DNA from 2 places in the Serinibacter arcticus genome. Region 2 is predicted to be linked to the other one. Evidence: predicted binding sites of a transcription regulator. Region 2 holds the regulator's gene; the other holds the start of a gene.
The links. The regulator LexA, encoded in region 2, represses DNA repair genes until DNA is damaged. The targets are predictions, from matches to a motif close to TCGAACANNTGTTCGA.

Region 1: the regulator LexA is predicted to act here: its motif matches at 6,197-6,212, upstream of C8046_RS12485 (HNH endonuclease signature motif containing protein).

What each region holds. Positions count from the first base shown of each region.
Region 1 is NZ_PYHR01000002.1:2,784,616-2,792,757, reverse strand. It holds gene C8046_RS12510 (beta-galactosidase) at 1-975, opposite strand, end outside; gene C8046_RS12505 (LacI family DNA-binding transcriptional regulator) at 1,117-2,169, opposite strand; gene C8046_RS12500 (ABC transporter substrate-binding protein) at 2,317-3,663, opposite strand; gene C8046_RS12495 (carbohydrate ABC transporter permease) at 3,731-4,672, opposite strand; gene C8046_RS12490 (carbohydrate ABC transporter permease) at 4,672-5,607, opposite strand; gene C8046_RS12485 (HNH endonuclease signature motif containing protein) at 6,378-8,142, shown strand, end outside.
Region 2 is NZ_PYHR01000002.1:981,145-989,286, reverse strand. It holds gene hflX (GTPase HflX) at 1-18, shown strand, start outside; gene C8046_RS04510 (ATP-dependent DNA helicase) at 20-2,011, shown strand; gene C8046_RS04505 (L-lactate dehydrogenase) at 2,022-3,008, shown strand; gene lexA (transcriptional repressor LexA) at 3,105-3,854, opposite strand; gene C8046_RS04495 (LysM peptidoglycan-binding domain-containing protein) at 4,129-4,530, shown strand; gene nrdR (transcriptional regulator NrdR) at 4,634-5,212, shown strand; gene C8046_RS04485 (DUF5302 domain-containing protein) at 5,302-5,535, shown strand; gene serA (phosphoglycerate dehydrogenase) at 5,621-6,820, opposite strand; gene C8046_RS04475 (HelD family protein) at 6,857-8,142, opposite strand, start outside.

The DNA of each region.
Region 1 (8,142 bases), 1.8 Mb from region 2:
CCAGATCGACGCGGCGGCCGTCTCGGTGACGAGGAACGGCGCCTGCTTCGTCGACCACATCCGGTCGGCCGTCCGGTAGACCGACCACGCGCCGGTCGTGTACCAGGACTGCTCGACGTCGAGATCGGCCGTGTCCGGCAGCGCCAGGTGGTCCTGGACGCGGAAGTAGGGGTTGCCGGAGGCGATGTCGAGCACGGCCCCGACGGCGTCGTCCCGGAGCGCGGGGCGGTCGTAGGACATGCAGGTGGTGACGAACTGCTCGGGGCGGGCGTATTCCTTCACGACGTCGCGCTGCCACGTGATGAGCTCGGTCGTCAGCCGCGCCTGGAACCGGCGCCAGGCCAGGTCGTACTGCGGCTGCGCGTTGTTGTCCGGCGTCCACAGGTCGGCCCAGGTCGAGAGTCGGTGCGACCAGTAGGTCAGCCCCCACTCCTCGTTCAACCGCTCGACCGTGCCGTACTGACCGCGCAGCTCGTCGACGAACCGCTGGAAGACGCTGTGGTTGTGGAAGAGCTCGTTGCCCGGCTCGTTGTCGACCTGGAAGCCGATGACGGCGGGGTGGTCGGCGTAGCGGCCGACGACCTTGCGCACGACCCGCTCCGCGTGGAACCGGAACGCGGCGTGGCTGAAGTCGGCCTCCTGCCGGGTGCCCCACCCGATCTTCTGGCCGGTGCGTCGCTCACCACCGATCTCCGGGTACTTGCGCGCGAGCCACATCGGGACGGCGTAGGTCGGCGTGCCGAGGATGACGCCGATCCCGCGCGCGTGCGCGGCGTCGAGCACCGGCTGCAGCCAGTCGAGGTCGAAGACGCCGTCCTCGGGCTCCCACGTCGACCAGACCGACTCACCCACCCGGATGACGGTGAAACCCGCCTCGACCATGAGGTCGAGGTCCCGGTCGAGCTGCGGGTCGCGCTGGTACTCCAGGTAGTACGCGGCCCCGAAGTGGATCCGGGAGGGGGCGTGGTCGGTCATGACGAGCGTCTTCCTTCGTGGGGCGGGGGCGCGGGATCACGACGGCGGAGGCGCGCGTCGTCGTTCCGGGTGCGGGGTGAGTGGGTACGGGGTGTGCGGGTGCGGTGGTGTGTGGGTGCTCGGGTGTGCGGGCGGTGCGGGTCAGCTCGCGAGCCGGCCGACGCGGTCGGGGTGGGCGGCCGCCGCCGAGTCGCGGACGATGAGCTCCGTCGGCACGGCGAACCGCTGCGAGGCGAGCGGGCGTCCCTCGATCACGTCGAGGAGGCGCGACATGCCCTCGCGCGCGATGGCGTCGAAGTCCTGGCGGACGGTGGTCAGGGGCACGGAGAGGTAGGCGGCGAGCGGGATGTCGTCGATGCCGATGACGCTGACGTCCGTCGGAATGGCCAGTCCGGCGAGCTCGAGCGCGTGGATCGCGCCGATCGCCATCTCGTCGTTCCCGGCGAGGACGGCGGTGACGTCCGTCCGGGACGCGAGCACCTGACCGGCGTCGAACCCGGACCCGACCGACCAGTCGCCGCGCAGCACCTGGGGCGCCACGAGCCCCTCGGCGGCGTGGGCGTCCTGCCAGCCGAGCAGCCGGCTCTGGCTCGTGGCCCAGCCCGCGGGTCCGGCGACGTGCCAGACGGCACGGTGACCGAGTCCGATCAGGTGGGCGGTGGCCTCACGGGCGGCGGCCCGGTCGTCGGCGCCGACCATGATCCAGTCGCCGGCGTCGCCCGGGTTGTTCTCCAGGGAGAGCACCGGGACCCCGCGGACCCCCAGGTCGGAGGGGCGGACGTTGTCCGCCGGCTCGGAGACGACGATGCCCTCGACGCCCCGACCGATCAGGTCGTCGAACGCCGCGCGGACGCTGGCGGGCGAACCGTCAGGCGTGTGGACGACGGCGACCGAGTAGCCCGCGTCGCGCGCCGCGCGCTCCACCCCGACCGACATCGAGCTCGGGCCGAACAGCGCACTCCCGGTGTAGACGAAGCCGATGACCCGGGTCCGCGCCGTGACGAGCGCGCGGGCCGCCGTGTTCGGGCGGAAGTTGAGCTCCTCGATGGCTGCCAGCACCCGCTCGGTGACGTGCGGCGAGACGTGAGGCTCACCGTTGACCACGCGCGAGACGGTCTTCTGCGACACCTCGGCGAGCCGGGCGACGTCGACCATCGCCGGCGGGCGCTCGGCGCGACGGGTGGAGGGCGGCATCGATGACTCCTCGGGACGGTGACTGCGCAGTCACTCTAGTGGGGAAGAGGTCGGCCTTCCCGGGTACGGGAGGGACGACGGCGGTCGGGACGCCGGAGGTTCCGGCGGTCGGGACGCCGTGGGTTCGGCGCCCCGACCGCCGGGGCGTCAGCCGCCGTTGACGGTGAAGCCCTGGCCGTTGCCGTAGCTGACGATGGCGTCCTGCCAGGCCGTCAGGCCCTCCATCAGCGGCTGGCTGCCTGTGTAGGTCGAGCCCAGGTTGTCGTTGTAGATCGAGACGGCGTAGGCCTGGTACGGCAGGTACTGCCAGCCGGAGGAGACGGTCGTCGCGGCCTCGGCGAGGACCTCGTTGACCTTCTGGTTGCCGAAGTACGGGAACTCCTTGTCCGTGAACTCGGTCGACTCGATGTCGGCGACGGTGGCCGGGAAGGTGCCCGCCTCGAGGCGGACGCCGACGCCGTCGCCGGCGTTGGAGAACTCGACGAAACCGTAGGCGAGAGCCTGCTGGGTGCTGGCCTCGGTGACCACGAGCGCGCTGCCGCCGTTCTCGGAGTTCACGGCGTCACCCGCCTCGTACTGCGGCATCGGAGCGGCGCGCCAGTCGCCCTCGGCCTCCGGGACGCCGCTCTCCAGGTTGACCGGCATCCACGCGCCGATGAGGAGGGAGTTGATCGTGCCGTCGCCGAGAGCCTTGTACCACTCCTCGCTCCAGGTGACCACGGGTGCGACGAGGTCCTCGTCGAGCATCGGCTGCCACATCTCGGCGAACTTCGCGGAGCCCTCGTCCTCGAGGTCGACGGTGATGTCGGTGCCCTCGACCTGGAACGGGCGGCCGCCGGCCTGCCAGATCATGCTCTGCGTGAACCCGGCGTCACCGGCGTCGCCGACGAGGTACTTGGTGGGGTCGGCGGCGTGCAGCGCGCGAGCAGCCTCGACGAACTCGTCCCACGTGGTCGGCACGGCGATGCCGTGCTCCTCGAGCACCGTCGCGTTGTAGAACATCGCCATCGGGCCCGAGTCGAGCGGAAGGCCGTAGATGCCGTCGTTGATCTTCACCGAGCCCCAGGTGCCCGGCGTGTAGGAGGACTCGAGGTCCGCCGCGCCGAACTCGGTCAGGTCGGCGAGGTCCTCGGTCAGGGCGAACTGCGGCACCGCCGAGTACTCCATGTGGACGACGTCAGGGATGCCCGAACCCGCCTGGATGGCGTTCTGGACCGCCGTGTAGGCGTCCGTGCTCGTGCCGACGTTCGCCAGCTCGACGTTGACGTTCGGGTAGGCCTCCTCGAAGGCCTCGATCATCGGGGGCAGGGTCGCGTCCCAGCCCCACACGAGGAGGTCGCCGCCCTCCTCGAGGGCCGCGGCGACGTCGTCGGCCGAACCCTCGCCGCCGCCGTCACCGGCATCGCCACCGCCGCAGGCGGTGAGGGTGAGGGCGAGGGCTGCGACGGCGGCGCTCGAGGCGATCGCGCGTCGACGGGTGGTGGTGCGTGTCATGGGTCTCTCACTTCGTTGTTGAAAGGGGCGAAAACAGGGAGAAGCAGGGGACGAACAGGGGTGACCGCTACTCCTTGACGGAGCCGGCGGCGAGGCCGGACTGCCAGAAGCGTTGGAGGAAGAGGAAGGCGATGATCAGGGGGATGATCGTCAGGAGGGAGCCGGTGATGACGAGGTCGAAGATCGCTTGGCCGCCGACGGTGGAGGCCTGGGCGTTCCACGCGTTCAGACCGATCGTCAACGGGTACCAGGCGGGGTCCTTCAGCATGATCAGCGGGAGGAAGTAGTTGTTCCACGTCGCCACGGTCGTGAACAGCAGGACCGTGACCGTCCCCGGCGCCAGGAGCGGCAGGGCGACCTGCCAGAACGTGCGGAACTCACTGGACCCGTCCATGCGGGCGGCTTCCATCAGCTCGGTGGGGACGGCCTGGGTGGTGAAGGTCCACATCAGGTAGAGCCCGAACGGGGAGATCAGCGAGGGGATGATGACCGACCAGGGCGTGTTGGTCAGTCCCATCTGGGAGAACATCAAGAACGTCGGGACCGCCAGCGCCGTCCCGGGCACCGCGACCGCGCCGATCACGATCGCGAAGATGGCCTTCTTGCCGGGGAAGGTGAACTTCGCCAGACCGTAGCCGCCCAGGATCGCCAGCAGCGTCGCCCCACCCGCACCCAGGACCACATACATGAGCGTGTTCGCCAGCCAGCGCAGGAAGATCCCGTCGTTGTAGGCCAGCGTGTTGGCGATGTTCTCGAACAGGGCGAAGGAGTCCCCGAAGGAGAACCCGAACGTGGACAGCAGATCCGGCTGCGTCTTGGTCGCACTGATCAGCAGCCACGCCAGCGGCAGCAGCGCGTACAGCAGCACGATCGCGGTCAACACCGTCAGCAGGACGTTCCTGCGGGGCTTGTCGTTGCTGTGAGCCTTGCGGGACCGCAGCCGCGGACCCGCGGAGCGGGACTTGGTGGTGGAGACGCCCACGGTCGTGGTGGGGGTGGTGGTGGTCATCAGGCGTCCTTCCGCATGCCGCGCAGCTGGACGACGTAGGCGATGACCATGGTGAAGATCCCCATGATGATCGCCACCGCAGCGGCGTAGTTGTACTGCTGACCGGCGAAGGACAGGTTGTAGGCGTACAGGTTCGGGGTGAAGTAGGTCGTGATCGCGTTCGGCGCCAGCTTCTGCAGGATCGAGGGTTCGTTGAAGAGCTGGAAGGACCCGATGATCGAGAAGATCAACGCCACCGCGATCGAACCCTGGATCGCGGGCATCTTGATGTGACGGATCACGTGATGCTGACGCGCCCCGTCCAGCTCGGCCGCCTCGTACAGCGAGACCGGGATCGTGCGGAGGCTGGAGTAGAAGATCAGCATGTTGTAGCCCACGAACGACCACGTCACGATGTTCCCGATCGCCAGCAGCACCCACTCCGGCCCCAACGGGTTGGGGATGCTCCACCCGAAGAAGTCGTTGATGTAACCCACCAGACCAAACCTCGGCCCGTACATGAACCCCCACATCAGAGCCGCGACCACCGCCGGCACCGCGTACGGCATGAACACACTGATGCGGAAGAAGTCCTTCCCGTACAGGCGGCCCGAGTCCACCGCCAGGGCCACGAGCATCGCGATCCCCAACATGATCGGAACCTGCACCACCAGGAACAGGCTCACCCGGCCCACACCGTTCCAGAACTGCGCATCACCGAACGCCCGGACGTAGTTGTCCAACCCCACGAACACCGTCCCCCCCACCAGCTGGGAACGGAACAGGGAGATGTACAGGGAATAGGCCAGAGGTGCGATGAACACCAACGTGAACACCGCCATGAACGGCCCCACAAAACCCCACCCACCCCACGCCACCCGCGCACGACGAGCACGGAACGGGACACCAGCACCCACGACATCCGCCTGCTGAGGAGGCACCACGGCCTGCGTCATCGGAGCAGCCCCGACGCCGACAGGCGGTCACCCGCACCAGGCCGGCCGAGCTCGCGCACGGCAAGGCCGTACAGGGTCACGAGGCGGTGCGGGTTCCGGAGGCTGTGCTGGCTCAAGACGTCTCCTTCGACGGTTTCCATCGGCCCTGACTGCGTAGTCAGGATCCGCGATGGCACGACAGTAGGCCCGACTGACTACGTTGTCAACGACGCGTCAGCTACCCCGACGGAGCCCCGCACCACCGGCGAGGGGTTTACGCACTATCGGCGAGGGGTTTCTGCACCACCGGCGAGGGGCTTCTGCACCACCGGCGAGGGGTTTCCGCACCACCCGCGAGGGGCTTCCGCACCACCCGCGAGGGGCTTCTGCACTGCCGGCGAGAGGTTGGCGCACCGCTCGCGAGAGGCTCCGGCGCCCCTCGTTCAACAACTACGCGCTACCGATCCCCCTACGTGCACCCAGAAGCTGTCCCGCGAGTCGGACCGAGGGCACGAGTCGCTGCCGCCGAGATCCACAGGGTTACCCACCGCCGAAACCTGTATCCACAGATCGCGCCAAACCCCTTCCCATCGCACCCAGACAGCGTAAACTGTACGCATGTTCGAGAACGGATCCGGAGCAACCCCCACCACCGTGTGGGGTCTCGGATTCACGCCCACCGAGGACCCCGACACCATCCGTGACCGCCTCGGACTCACCCAGCCCGACGACGGAGGCCCCCGACAGAGCTGCTCGAGCGTCTGCTGCAGCTGTCGGACTTCACCCACCTCATGACCCTGGACCCCGGTGAACTCCTGGAAACAGCAGCCGCGTTCGCCGCTGTCGCCGGCTGGGCCGAAGCCGGACTCCGCGCCACCGCCACCCGGCTCCACACCCGCCACGGCATCCTGGACGCCAACCGACTCGCCGCTGACGTCCCCGGCGCCCCCGCACGGGTCGAGCGAGGTGGCCCCGCCGCCGACGAGCTCGCCATGCGACTCGGCCTCAGCCGGCAACGAGCCGCCCGACTGGTCGGGGAAGGACACCTGCTGGAGAGCACCCTCCACCCCGTCGGGACCGCCCTGGCCGCCGGACACATCGACGCCGGCAAGGCCGCGATCTTCACCGACCTGCTCGCCACCCAGGAACCAGCCGTCTGCTTCGCCGTCACCGACCAGGTCCTCCCCGCAGCACCGGGACTTCCCCACCACGCCCTGAAGAAGCGGATCCAGGCCGCCCTGATCCAGACCGACCCCACCACCGCCCACCACCGCGCCCTCCAGGCCGCCACCCGCCGACGGGTCGAGCACCCCCGACTGCTGCCCGACGGCCAAGCCTGCCTGCGCGTCATCGCCCCCGCCCTGGACATCGCCGCCATCTACACCGCCACCGAAGCAGCAGCCAAAGCAGCCCGCGCCACCGGCGACCCCCGCACCCTGGACCAGCTCCGCGCCGACGCCCTCACCACCCTGGCCACCACCGCCCTCAACAACGGCACCCTCACATCCGTCCCCGGATGCCACACCCTCCTCACCAACGACGACACCACAGCCACCAGCACCGGCACCGGCACCGGTGCGGGCATCGGTTCGAGGACCGGCAGCGGCACCGCGAGCGTTGGCGTTGGCGTTGGCGTTGGCGTTGGCGACGCCACGATCCGATCAGGGTCGGGCACGGGCCCCGTGGCGTCCTTCGACGACCTCATCGAGCTGGCCAAGCGCGAGCACCATGCAGCCGAGAACGACCCCAGCCCACTCGGCCAGGTCCGCCGCACCCTCGACGCCGCAATCGAGGCCGTCAGCGCCCGCACCAGACAACGCCTCGGACACCCACCCACCAGCACCAGCACCGGCACCGCTACCGGCAGTCAGGGTCCAGCCTCGATCGCCGACGCCCTCCTGCACCAGGACGCCGAGAGCGCCAACGCGCCCACCCAGCCCGACAGCACCCAAGACCTTGACCCCGGCAACGGCCTGGCCGACCCCACCGAACAGTTCCGGCCATTCGTGCCGTTCTCCGGTACTACCTCCCGGCTGACGCTCGCCCTGGCCCCCGAGCACCTCACCGAGCCCGATCCCGACCACATCGACCCCGTCCACCCCTGGCAGGACGACCTCGCCCTCACCACGAACGAGTCGCAGTGGCGGTTCGAAACCTACGAAGCCCCCGAAACCTGCCGCACCGGCATCGACGTCCCCGAACTCCTCGGCTTCGCCCCCCTGGACCCGACCACCGCCCGACTCCTCGCCGCCCACCCGCCCCGCTGGCTCACCATCACCACCGCCCTCGCCGACATCACCCAACAAGCAGACCGCGAACGTCAGGCTCAACGGGATCGAACCAGCCAGGCGGACGCCGACTCTCAGGCCCGCAGCACTGACGCCAGCACCACCGAACCCATCAGTGCCATCGGTCCCGGGGACGCCAACAGCTACCCGCCGTCAACAGCGGCCCCGGGCGAGGACACCACGCGCTACTGGCCGCCCTCCTTCAACCCCGCACCCCACCTCGCCACACCCAACTACCGCCCCGGCGCCGAGCTCGACCGCCTCGTCC
Region 2 (8,142 bases):
GACGCCGCCGTCGGCTGACGTGGCGGACCTGGGGGTCGACGCCGCGCTGGACCTGGTCGTCGCCGACCGCGGCGGCCAGCGCCGCGAGGGGCAGCACGAGATGGCGCGCGCCGTCGCCGAGGCGCTGGAGGGCGACACGCCGCTCCTGGTCGAGGCCGGGACCGGCACTGGCAAGTCCTTCGCCTACCTCGTGCCGGCGGTGCTCCGCGCCGTCCACCACGGCGAGCGCGTCGTCGTCTCGACGGCGACGCTGGCCCTGCAGCGGCAGATCCTCACCAAGGACCTGCCCGCCGTCGCCGGCGCGCTCGAGGGCGCGCTCCCACGCCGCGCCGAGGTCGCCCTGCTCAAGGGCTGGCACAACTACGCCTGCAAGCACAAGGTCTCGGGCGGCTACCCCGACGAGGCACCCACCCTGTTCGAGGTCGAGGCCCCGGCCGAGCACCCGGGCGCCGACGCCGACGAGGGACTCGGCGCGCAGGTCGTGCGGGTGCGGGAGTGGGTCGGCACCACCGAGACCGGTGACCGCGACGAGCTGGTCCCCGGCGTCAGCGACCGCGCCTGGCGCCAGGTGTCCGTCACCAAGATGGACTGCATCGGCCAGCGCTGCCCGATGCTCGCCGAGTGCTTCCCCGAGCGCGCCAAGAACGCGGCGCGCGAGGCCGATGTCGTCGTGACGAACCACGCGATGCTCGGGATCGCCGCGTCCGGCTCGCCCGGCGTGCTGCCCGAGCACGACGCGCTCGTCGTCGACGAGGCGCACGAGCTCACCAGCCGGTCGCGCTCGGCGGCCACCGCCGAGCTGAGCGGCCCCAGCGTCGAGCGGATGTCCCGGATGGTGCGCCGGCACGCCGGGGTGCTCGTGCCGGAGCTGGAGGAGTGCGGCGCCCGCCTCGCCGCCGCGATCATCGCCGTGCCCGCCGGTCGGCTCCCGGACGGGCTGACGCCCGCGCTGCAGGAGGTCGTGACGCTCCTGGCCGCCGCGTGCCGCGAGGCGCTGAGCCTGACCAAGCCGTCGGGCGGCGGCGCCAAGGACGGGGGCGACGGCGGGCTGCAGATGGCCCGGTCGGCCCTCACCCTCGGGGTCGAGATCGCCGACCGGCTCCTGTCCGACAACGTCGCCCAGCGCCGGGACGTGCTGTGGTGCGACGAGCGCAGCGACGGCTCGAAGCGGCTGTTCGTCGCGCCGCTCGAGGTCGCGGGCCTCGTCGCCGAGAACCTATTCACCGACCACTCCGTCGTCCTGACGTCCGCCACGCTGCGGATCGGCGGTCAGTTCACCCCGGCCGCCCACGACGTCGGGCTGCACGACGCCTCGGCCTACCGCGAGCTGGAGGTGCCGGCGCCGTTCGACTACGCGCGGCAGGCCATCAGGTACGTCGCCTCCTCGTTGCCCGCCCCGGCCGCCGGGGGCGGCGGACCCGAGGCCCTGGCCGAGATCGTGGCGCTGCTCGAGGCTTCGCGGGGTGGCTGCCTCGGTCTGTTCTCCTCGCGACGAGCCGCCGAGCGTGCCGCCGAGCACGTCCGTGAGACCACCGACCTGCCGGTGATGTGCCAGGGCGAGGACTCGATCGGGGAGCTGGTGCGTGCCTTCCGCGAGGACCCCGAGGCCAGCCTGTTCGGGACGCTGTCGCTGTGGCAGGGCGTCGACGTCGCCGGTCTGACCAACCGCCTCGTGATCATCGACCGCATCCCGTTCCCGCGGCCGGACGACCCGGTCGTGCAGGCCCGGTCGGAGGTGGCCGCGAAGCGCGGCGCGAACGCGTTCCTGGCGGTGTCGGCCGCGCACGCCGCGCTGCTGCTCGCGCAGGGCGCCGGACGGCTGATCCGGTCGACGAGCGACCGCGGCGTCGTCGCGATCCTCGACTCCCGCATCAGCACGGCCCGCTACGGGTCGTTCCTGCTCCGCTCGCTGCCCCCGATGTGGCCCACGACGAACGGCGAGATCGCGCGGTCCGCGCTGCGACGCCTCGCCGAGGAGGCGACCCAGGTCCCGGCGGCCGCGGACGCCTAGGCTGGGAGCCATGAGCGCACCCACCGTCCCGCCGCCCTACACGGGCCGTCCCGTCTCCACGGTCGCCATCGTCGGCGCCGGTTCCGTCGGGGCGACGCTCGCCTACGCCGCGCTCGTGCGCGGCGCCGCGCGCCGCGTCGTCCTGTACGACATCAACAAGGCGAAGGTGACGGCGGAGGCCGCCGACATCGGGCACGGCATCGAGTTCATCTCGCAGGCCACGATCGAGGGCAGCGACGACATCGAGATCTGCCGCGACGCCGACCTCGTGGTGTTCACGGCGGGGGCCAAGCAGGACCCTGGTCAGCCGCGGATGGAGCTCGCCGCGAAGACCGTCGGACTGGTGAAGAAGGTGCTGCCGACGCTCGTGGACATCGCCCCGAACGCGATCCACATGATGGTCACCAACCCCGTCGACGTCGTGACCTACGCCGCCCAGAAGATCACCGGGCTGCCGTCCAGCCAGGTGTTCGGTTCGGGCACGGTGCTGGACTCCTCGCGGCTGCGGTTCGAGATCTCCAAGGAGTGCGGCGTCGCGGTGCAGAACGTCCACGCCTACGTCCTCGGTGAGCACGGCGACAGCGAGGTGCCGGTCTGGAGCTCGGCGAGCATCGGCGGCGTCCCGCTGCTGGACTGGCGCGGACCTGGCGGCTCGCCGCTGTTCACGGAGGAGGTGCGGAGTCGTATCGGGCACGACGTCGTGCACGCGGCCTACAAGATCATCGAGGGTAAGGGCGCCACGAACTACGCGGTCGGCCTCGCCGTCACCCGCATCATCGAGGCCGTGCTCCGCAACGAGCACCGCGTGCTGCCCGTCTCCACCCGCGTCGACGACGAGTTCCTCGGGATCTCCGACGTGTGCCTGTCCATGCCGACGATCGTCGACGCCCGCGGCGCCCGGGAGCGCCTGGGGGTCCCGATGAGCCAGCACGAGCTGACGCTGCTGCGCGAGAGCGCGACCCACATCCGCGACGCGGCCCGCTCGCTGGGCTTCTAGCCGGCGGCCCGTCCCCGATCGGCGACGGCGAGCCCAGGACGACGACGGCGCCCCCACCCTCGCGGGTGGGGGCGCCGTCGTCGTGGGGAGGGTGGATCAGATCCGGCGCAGGACCGTGACGACGCGGCCGAGGATCTCGGCGCTGCGCCCGTCGATGGGGGAGAAGGCGGGGTTGGCCGGCAGCAGCCACAGCGCGTCGGGCGTGCGCTTGAACGTCTTGACCGTGGCCTCGCCGTCGATCATCGCGGCGACGATCTCGCCGTTCTCGGCGACGTTCTGGCGGCGGACGACGACCCAGTCGCCGTCGCAGATGGCGGCGTCGATCATCGACTCGCCGACGACTTGGAGCAGGAACAGGTCACCGTCGCCGACGAGGCGGCGCGGCAGCGGGAAGACGTCCTCGACGGCCTGCTCGGCGAGGATCGGGCCGCCGGCCGCGATCCGGCCGACGAGCGGGACGTAGCTGGTGTCGGCGTCGCTCGGCTCCGGGAGCATGACGACGGCGCGGCCCGCCACGTCGTCCCGGCCGCGGTCGGGACCGGGGTCGGGCGTGCTGGCGGCGAGAGCGGCCGCGTCGCTGCGCGGCGTCAGCCCCGGCGCCGCCGAGATCACGGGGGGCTCGGAGACGACCTCCATGGCGCGCGGGCGGTTCGGATCGCGGCGGAGGTAGCCCTTGTCCTCCAGCTGCTGCAGCTGGTGCTTGACGCTGGAGGGCGAGGTCAGTCCGACGGACACGCCGATCTCCCGCATGCTCGGCGGGTAGCCGCGCTCGGCGACCGACGTCCTGATCACCTCCAGCACCGCTCGCTGCCGCACGGTCAGCACTCGGGGGTCCCGCGTCGCCATCTCTGTCTCCCTCGTCGATTCCTGGTCTGCGCCTGCTGTGGTGCCGCCCGACCACTCGTTCCGTCCCGGCCGACGAGGTCGGGCTGACCGGTGGTCGCCCCGGCCCCCGGCGTCGATGTCAGTGGTCGGTGGTGTGCTGCTCGTAGGACAAGCGTACGACTACCGACCGCTCCAGGTGCGACACGTGTTCGAACCGGAGTGTCGACAATCCCGACGCCATGTCCTACTGTATCGAACAGACGTACGACGAACAAAGGTTCGAAGGGAGAAAATCATGAGCACGATCGCGACTTTCCCGGGGCGTGTCGCCCCTGTCCGCACGGGTGTCTCCGCGGCGCGTTCCGCCGCCGATCGCCAGATTCGCCCGGGCGCGGCCCCCACCTCCTCGCGGATGCGCCTGACGCGCCGCGGCCGGGTCGTGCTCGTCGGCCTCGGCCTGGCCGTCGCGGCGGTCGCCGGCTCGGTGGCCGGGCAGGCCGTCGCGGGGGCACCGGCCGTCGAGCAGGCCACCACGACGCTCGTCGTGGCACCGGGGGAGACCCTGTGGACGATCGCCGAGGGCATCACCGCTCCGGGCGAGGACGTCCGCGACGTCGTGGCCGTGATCGCCGAGCTCAACGAGATGGACAGCTTCTCGCTGATGGCCGGCGAGGAGCTTCTGCTGCCCGTCTCCTGACCGGGGACGCCCCGCTCGCCGAACCGGCTGCGGCCGGCGCCGTGGAACAATGGGTCGCCCTCGTCACCCGGCCGGGTGGCACCCGCCACGGTTCGGAGAAGACGTGCACTGCCCGTACTGCCGCAACACCGACTCGCGGGTCGTGGACTCGCGCACGAGTGACGACGGCTCCCAGATCCGACGGCGTCGACTGTGCCCGGCGTGCGGCCGCCGATTCTCCACCGTGGAGACCACGAGCCTCTCGGTCGTCAAGCGCTCCGGGGTGGTCGAGCCGTTCAGCCGCGACAAGGTGGTCGCGGGTGTGCGCAAGGCGTGCCAGGGCCGACCGGTGACCGACGACAGCCTGGCGCTGCTCGCCCAGCGCGTCGAGGAGAGCGTCCGAGCCAGCGGCGCCGCCGAGATCGACGCGCACGACGTCGGGCTGGCGATCCTCGGTCCGCTCCGCGAGCTCGACGAGGTCGCCTACCTGCGCTTCGCCTCCGTCTACCAGGACTTCGCCTCGCTCATCGACTTCGAGTCGGCCATCGCGGCGCTCCGAGCGGACCACGAGGCCCGTCGGACGGCGGCGGGCGGTGCCGCGACCGCCGACGACCCCGACGCCTCCGACTCCTCCGACGTCTCGGGCGCCGGGGCGGACCCGTCGTCGGCCGCGGACGACGGAGCGGCCCGACCGGAGGCCTGACGTCGCATTTCCCTGGCGTCCCCGACTCGGGCGCGCCATGCTGGACGAGACGGGACCGAGCTGGTGCCCGTGGACGAAGGGAGCACGTCATGACCGCGCAGAACGACGAGACGCCGACGCAGAAGGACACCGGGACGTCGGACGCCGAGACCACGGCCGGCGCCCCGACCGACGACGTCAAGGAGCGCTTCCGGGCCGCCCTCGAGGCCAAGCGTGCGGGGCAGCAGACCCGCGGCGGGGGCGCGCAGGACAGGGACCAGCTCGCGGGTCACGCCAAGGACGGCGCCCACGGTCACAAGGTCTTCCGCCGCAAGTCGGGCTGAGCCCGGTCCGAGCGTCGACCCGTCGGCGACGGCCTGCGGGCGAGGGCCTGCGGGCGACGACCTGTACGCGACGATCCCGGGGGCGTCAGCCCAGCTGGCGCACCCGGATCGTCGTCGGCAGGGCCTCGAGCTCGGCGATCACGGCACCGGTGACACCGCCGACGACGTCGGTCACCGCGTAGCCGAACTGGCCCCACGTGCCGAGCACCTGGTACTCGACGTTCGCCCCGCTGTCCGCGAGCGAGTCGTTCAGCTGGGCCATCACGCCCGGGACGTTGCGGTGCAGCAGCACGATCCGCTGCGAGCCGGGCTTGGGCGGGTCGAGCACGAGGCCCGGGATGTTGACGGAGAGGTTGGTCGCCCCCGTGATCGAGTAGTCGCGCAGCTTGGTCGCCACGAACTGTCCGATGTCGTGCTGAGCCTCCTCCGTGGAGCCGCCGATGTGCGGCGTGAGGATGACGTTCGGCAGACCGCGGAGCTCGCTGCTGAAGTCGTCACCCTTGGACTTGGGCTCGTGCGGGAAGACGTCGACGGCCGCGCCGGCGAGGGTGCCGTCGAGGATCCGTTCGCGCAGGGCGGCGTAGTCCACGAGGAAGCCGCGCGAGAGGTTGAGGAAGATCGCTCCGTCACGCATCGAGGCGAACTGGGCGGCGCCGAACATCCCGGCGTTCCCGGGGCGGCCGTCCACGTGCAGCGTGACGATGTCGGACTCGGCCAGGAGGGCGTCGAGCGAGGGCAGCCGTCGGGCGTTGCCGAGCGCGAGCTTCTCCGCCGTGTCGTAGAACACGACGCGCATGCCCAGCGCCTCGGCCACCACGGACAGCTGGGTCCCGATGTTGCCGTAGCCCACGATGCCGAGCGTGCGACCACGCACCTCGTGCGCGCCGTCGGCGGACTTGTTCCAGACGCCCTTGTGGAGCGAGGAGTTCTGCACCGTGAGGCGGCGCGTGAGCGCGATGATCTCGCCCACCGCGAGCTCGACGACGGAGCGCGTGTTGGAGAACGGTGCGTTGAAGACGGCGACGCCGGCGTCCGCCGCGGCCGTCAGGTCGATCTGGTTGGTCCCGATGCAGAAGGCTCCGACGGCGTCGAGGGAGGACTCCGCGAGGACCGCGGCGGTCACCTGGGTCTTGGACCGGATGCCGAGGACGGACACCCCCTCGAGCGCGGCGGCGAGCTCGGACTCGTCGAGCGCGCCCTTGGCGGTCGTCACGTCGTAGCCGGCGTCCTCCAGGAGCGACACGGCGAGCGGGTGGATGTTCTCGAGAAGCAGGGCGCGAGGCACGTGCCCATTGTCACCCCGCCGCGCCGGGCGCCCAAATCAGGAGCCGGGCAGTCCCACGGGCTGGTTGCCCACGAGCGTGAGGCTCCTGGTGGGACGGGTCATCGCGACGTACGCGTCACCCCGAGCCATGCTGCCGACGTCGAGCGCCACCACGGCGTCGAACTCCAGTCCCTTGGCCGCGACCGGGTCGAGCACGACCACCGGGGCGGTGAGGTCGACGGTCCCGGTGACACCGAGGCGCTCCCGCAGCCCGGCCAGCTGTGCGCGCGGGGCGATGACCGCCGTCGTGCCGCCGAGCTCCCGCGAGCGCGCCACCTCGTCCTCGACCGTCCCCTCGGAGATACGGAGCGCTCCGTCCAGGTCGCGCGCCGAGACGACGGGCGAGGCGGTGAGCTCCACGCCGTCGCGTTCGGCCGCGGCGCGCAGGACCGCGGTCGCCGCGTCCATCACGCTCGCGGGCGTGCGGTAGTTGATCGTCAGCTCGGCCTGGCGCCAGCTCCCGCGGACGACGGCGTCGAACACGTCCGACCACCGGTCGGCGCCCGCGCCGGAGGACGTCTGACCGGTGTCGCCGACGACCGTGAAGGACCGGCTGGGGCAGCGGCGGAGCAGCACGCGCCACGCCATCGCGGACAGCTCCTGCGCCTCGTCGACCACGATGTGGCCGTACGTCCACGAGCGGTCGGACGCGGCGCGCTCGGCAGTGGTGAGCACGGGCCCCGTGTCGGCGAACCGGGCGGCCAGGGTCTCGGCCGAGACCATCCCGCCGCCGGCGCCGGAGGCCTGCATGGAGTCGCGGGCGTAGGCGATCTCGGCACGCTGCTGCGCCTCCGCCTCGGCCTCGGCGCGGGCCCGCTCGGGGTCGATGCGTTCGCCGATCAGCTCGGCGGCCTCGTCGATCAGCGGAACGTCCGCCTCGGTCCAGGGCGCCCCGCGGTCGCGCTGCAGCAGCGCCCGGTCGGCCCGGGACATCGACGGCGCGGCCTCGAGGAGACGGTGGGGCTTGGACCACAGGTCACGCACGAGGCCCTCGGGCGTCAGCGGCATCCAGGCGAGGTTGAGGTGGACGCGGACGTCCCGCTCGGACCGGATGTCCTCCGTGATGCCGGCGAGGTCCTCGCCCGAGACGTCGCTGCCGAGCTGGGCGGCGTACTGGCGGGCCAGCGTGCTGAGCATGGTGCGCACGAAGACGGTGCGGGCACCGTTGTGCGGCTGGTGCGCGCGGCGCGCCCGCGACCGGGCGGCGGCCACGTCGTCGGGCCGGATCTCGAGCTCGTGGGAGCCGACGCGCACGGTGATCGTCTCGGCGGGCACCCGCTGCC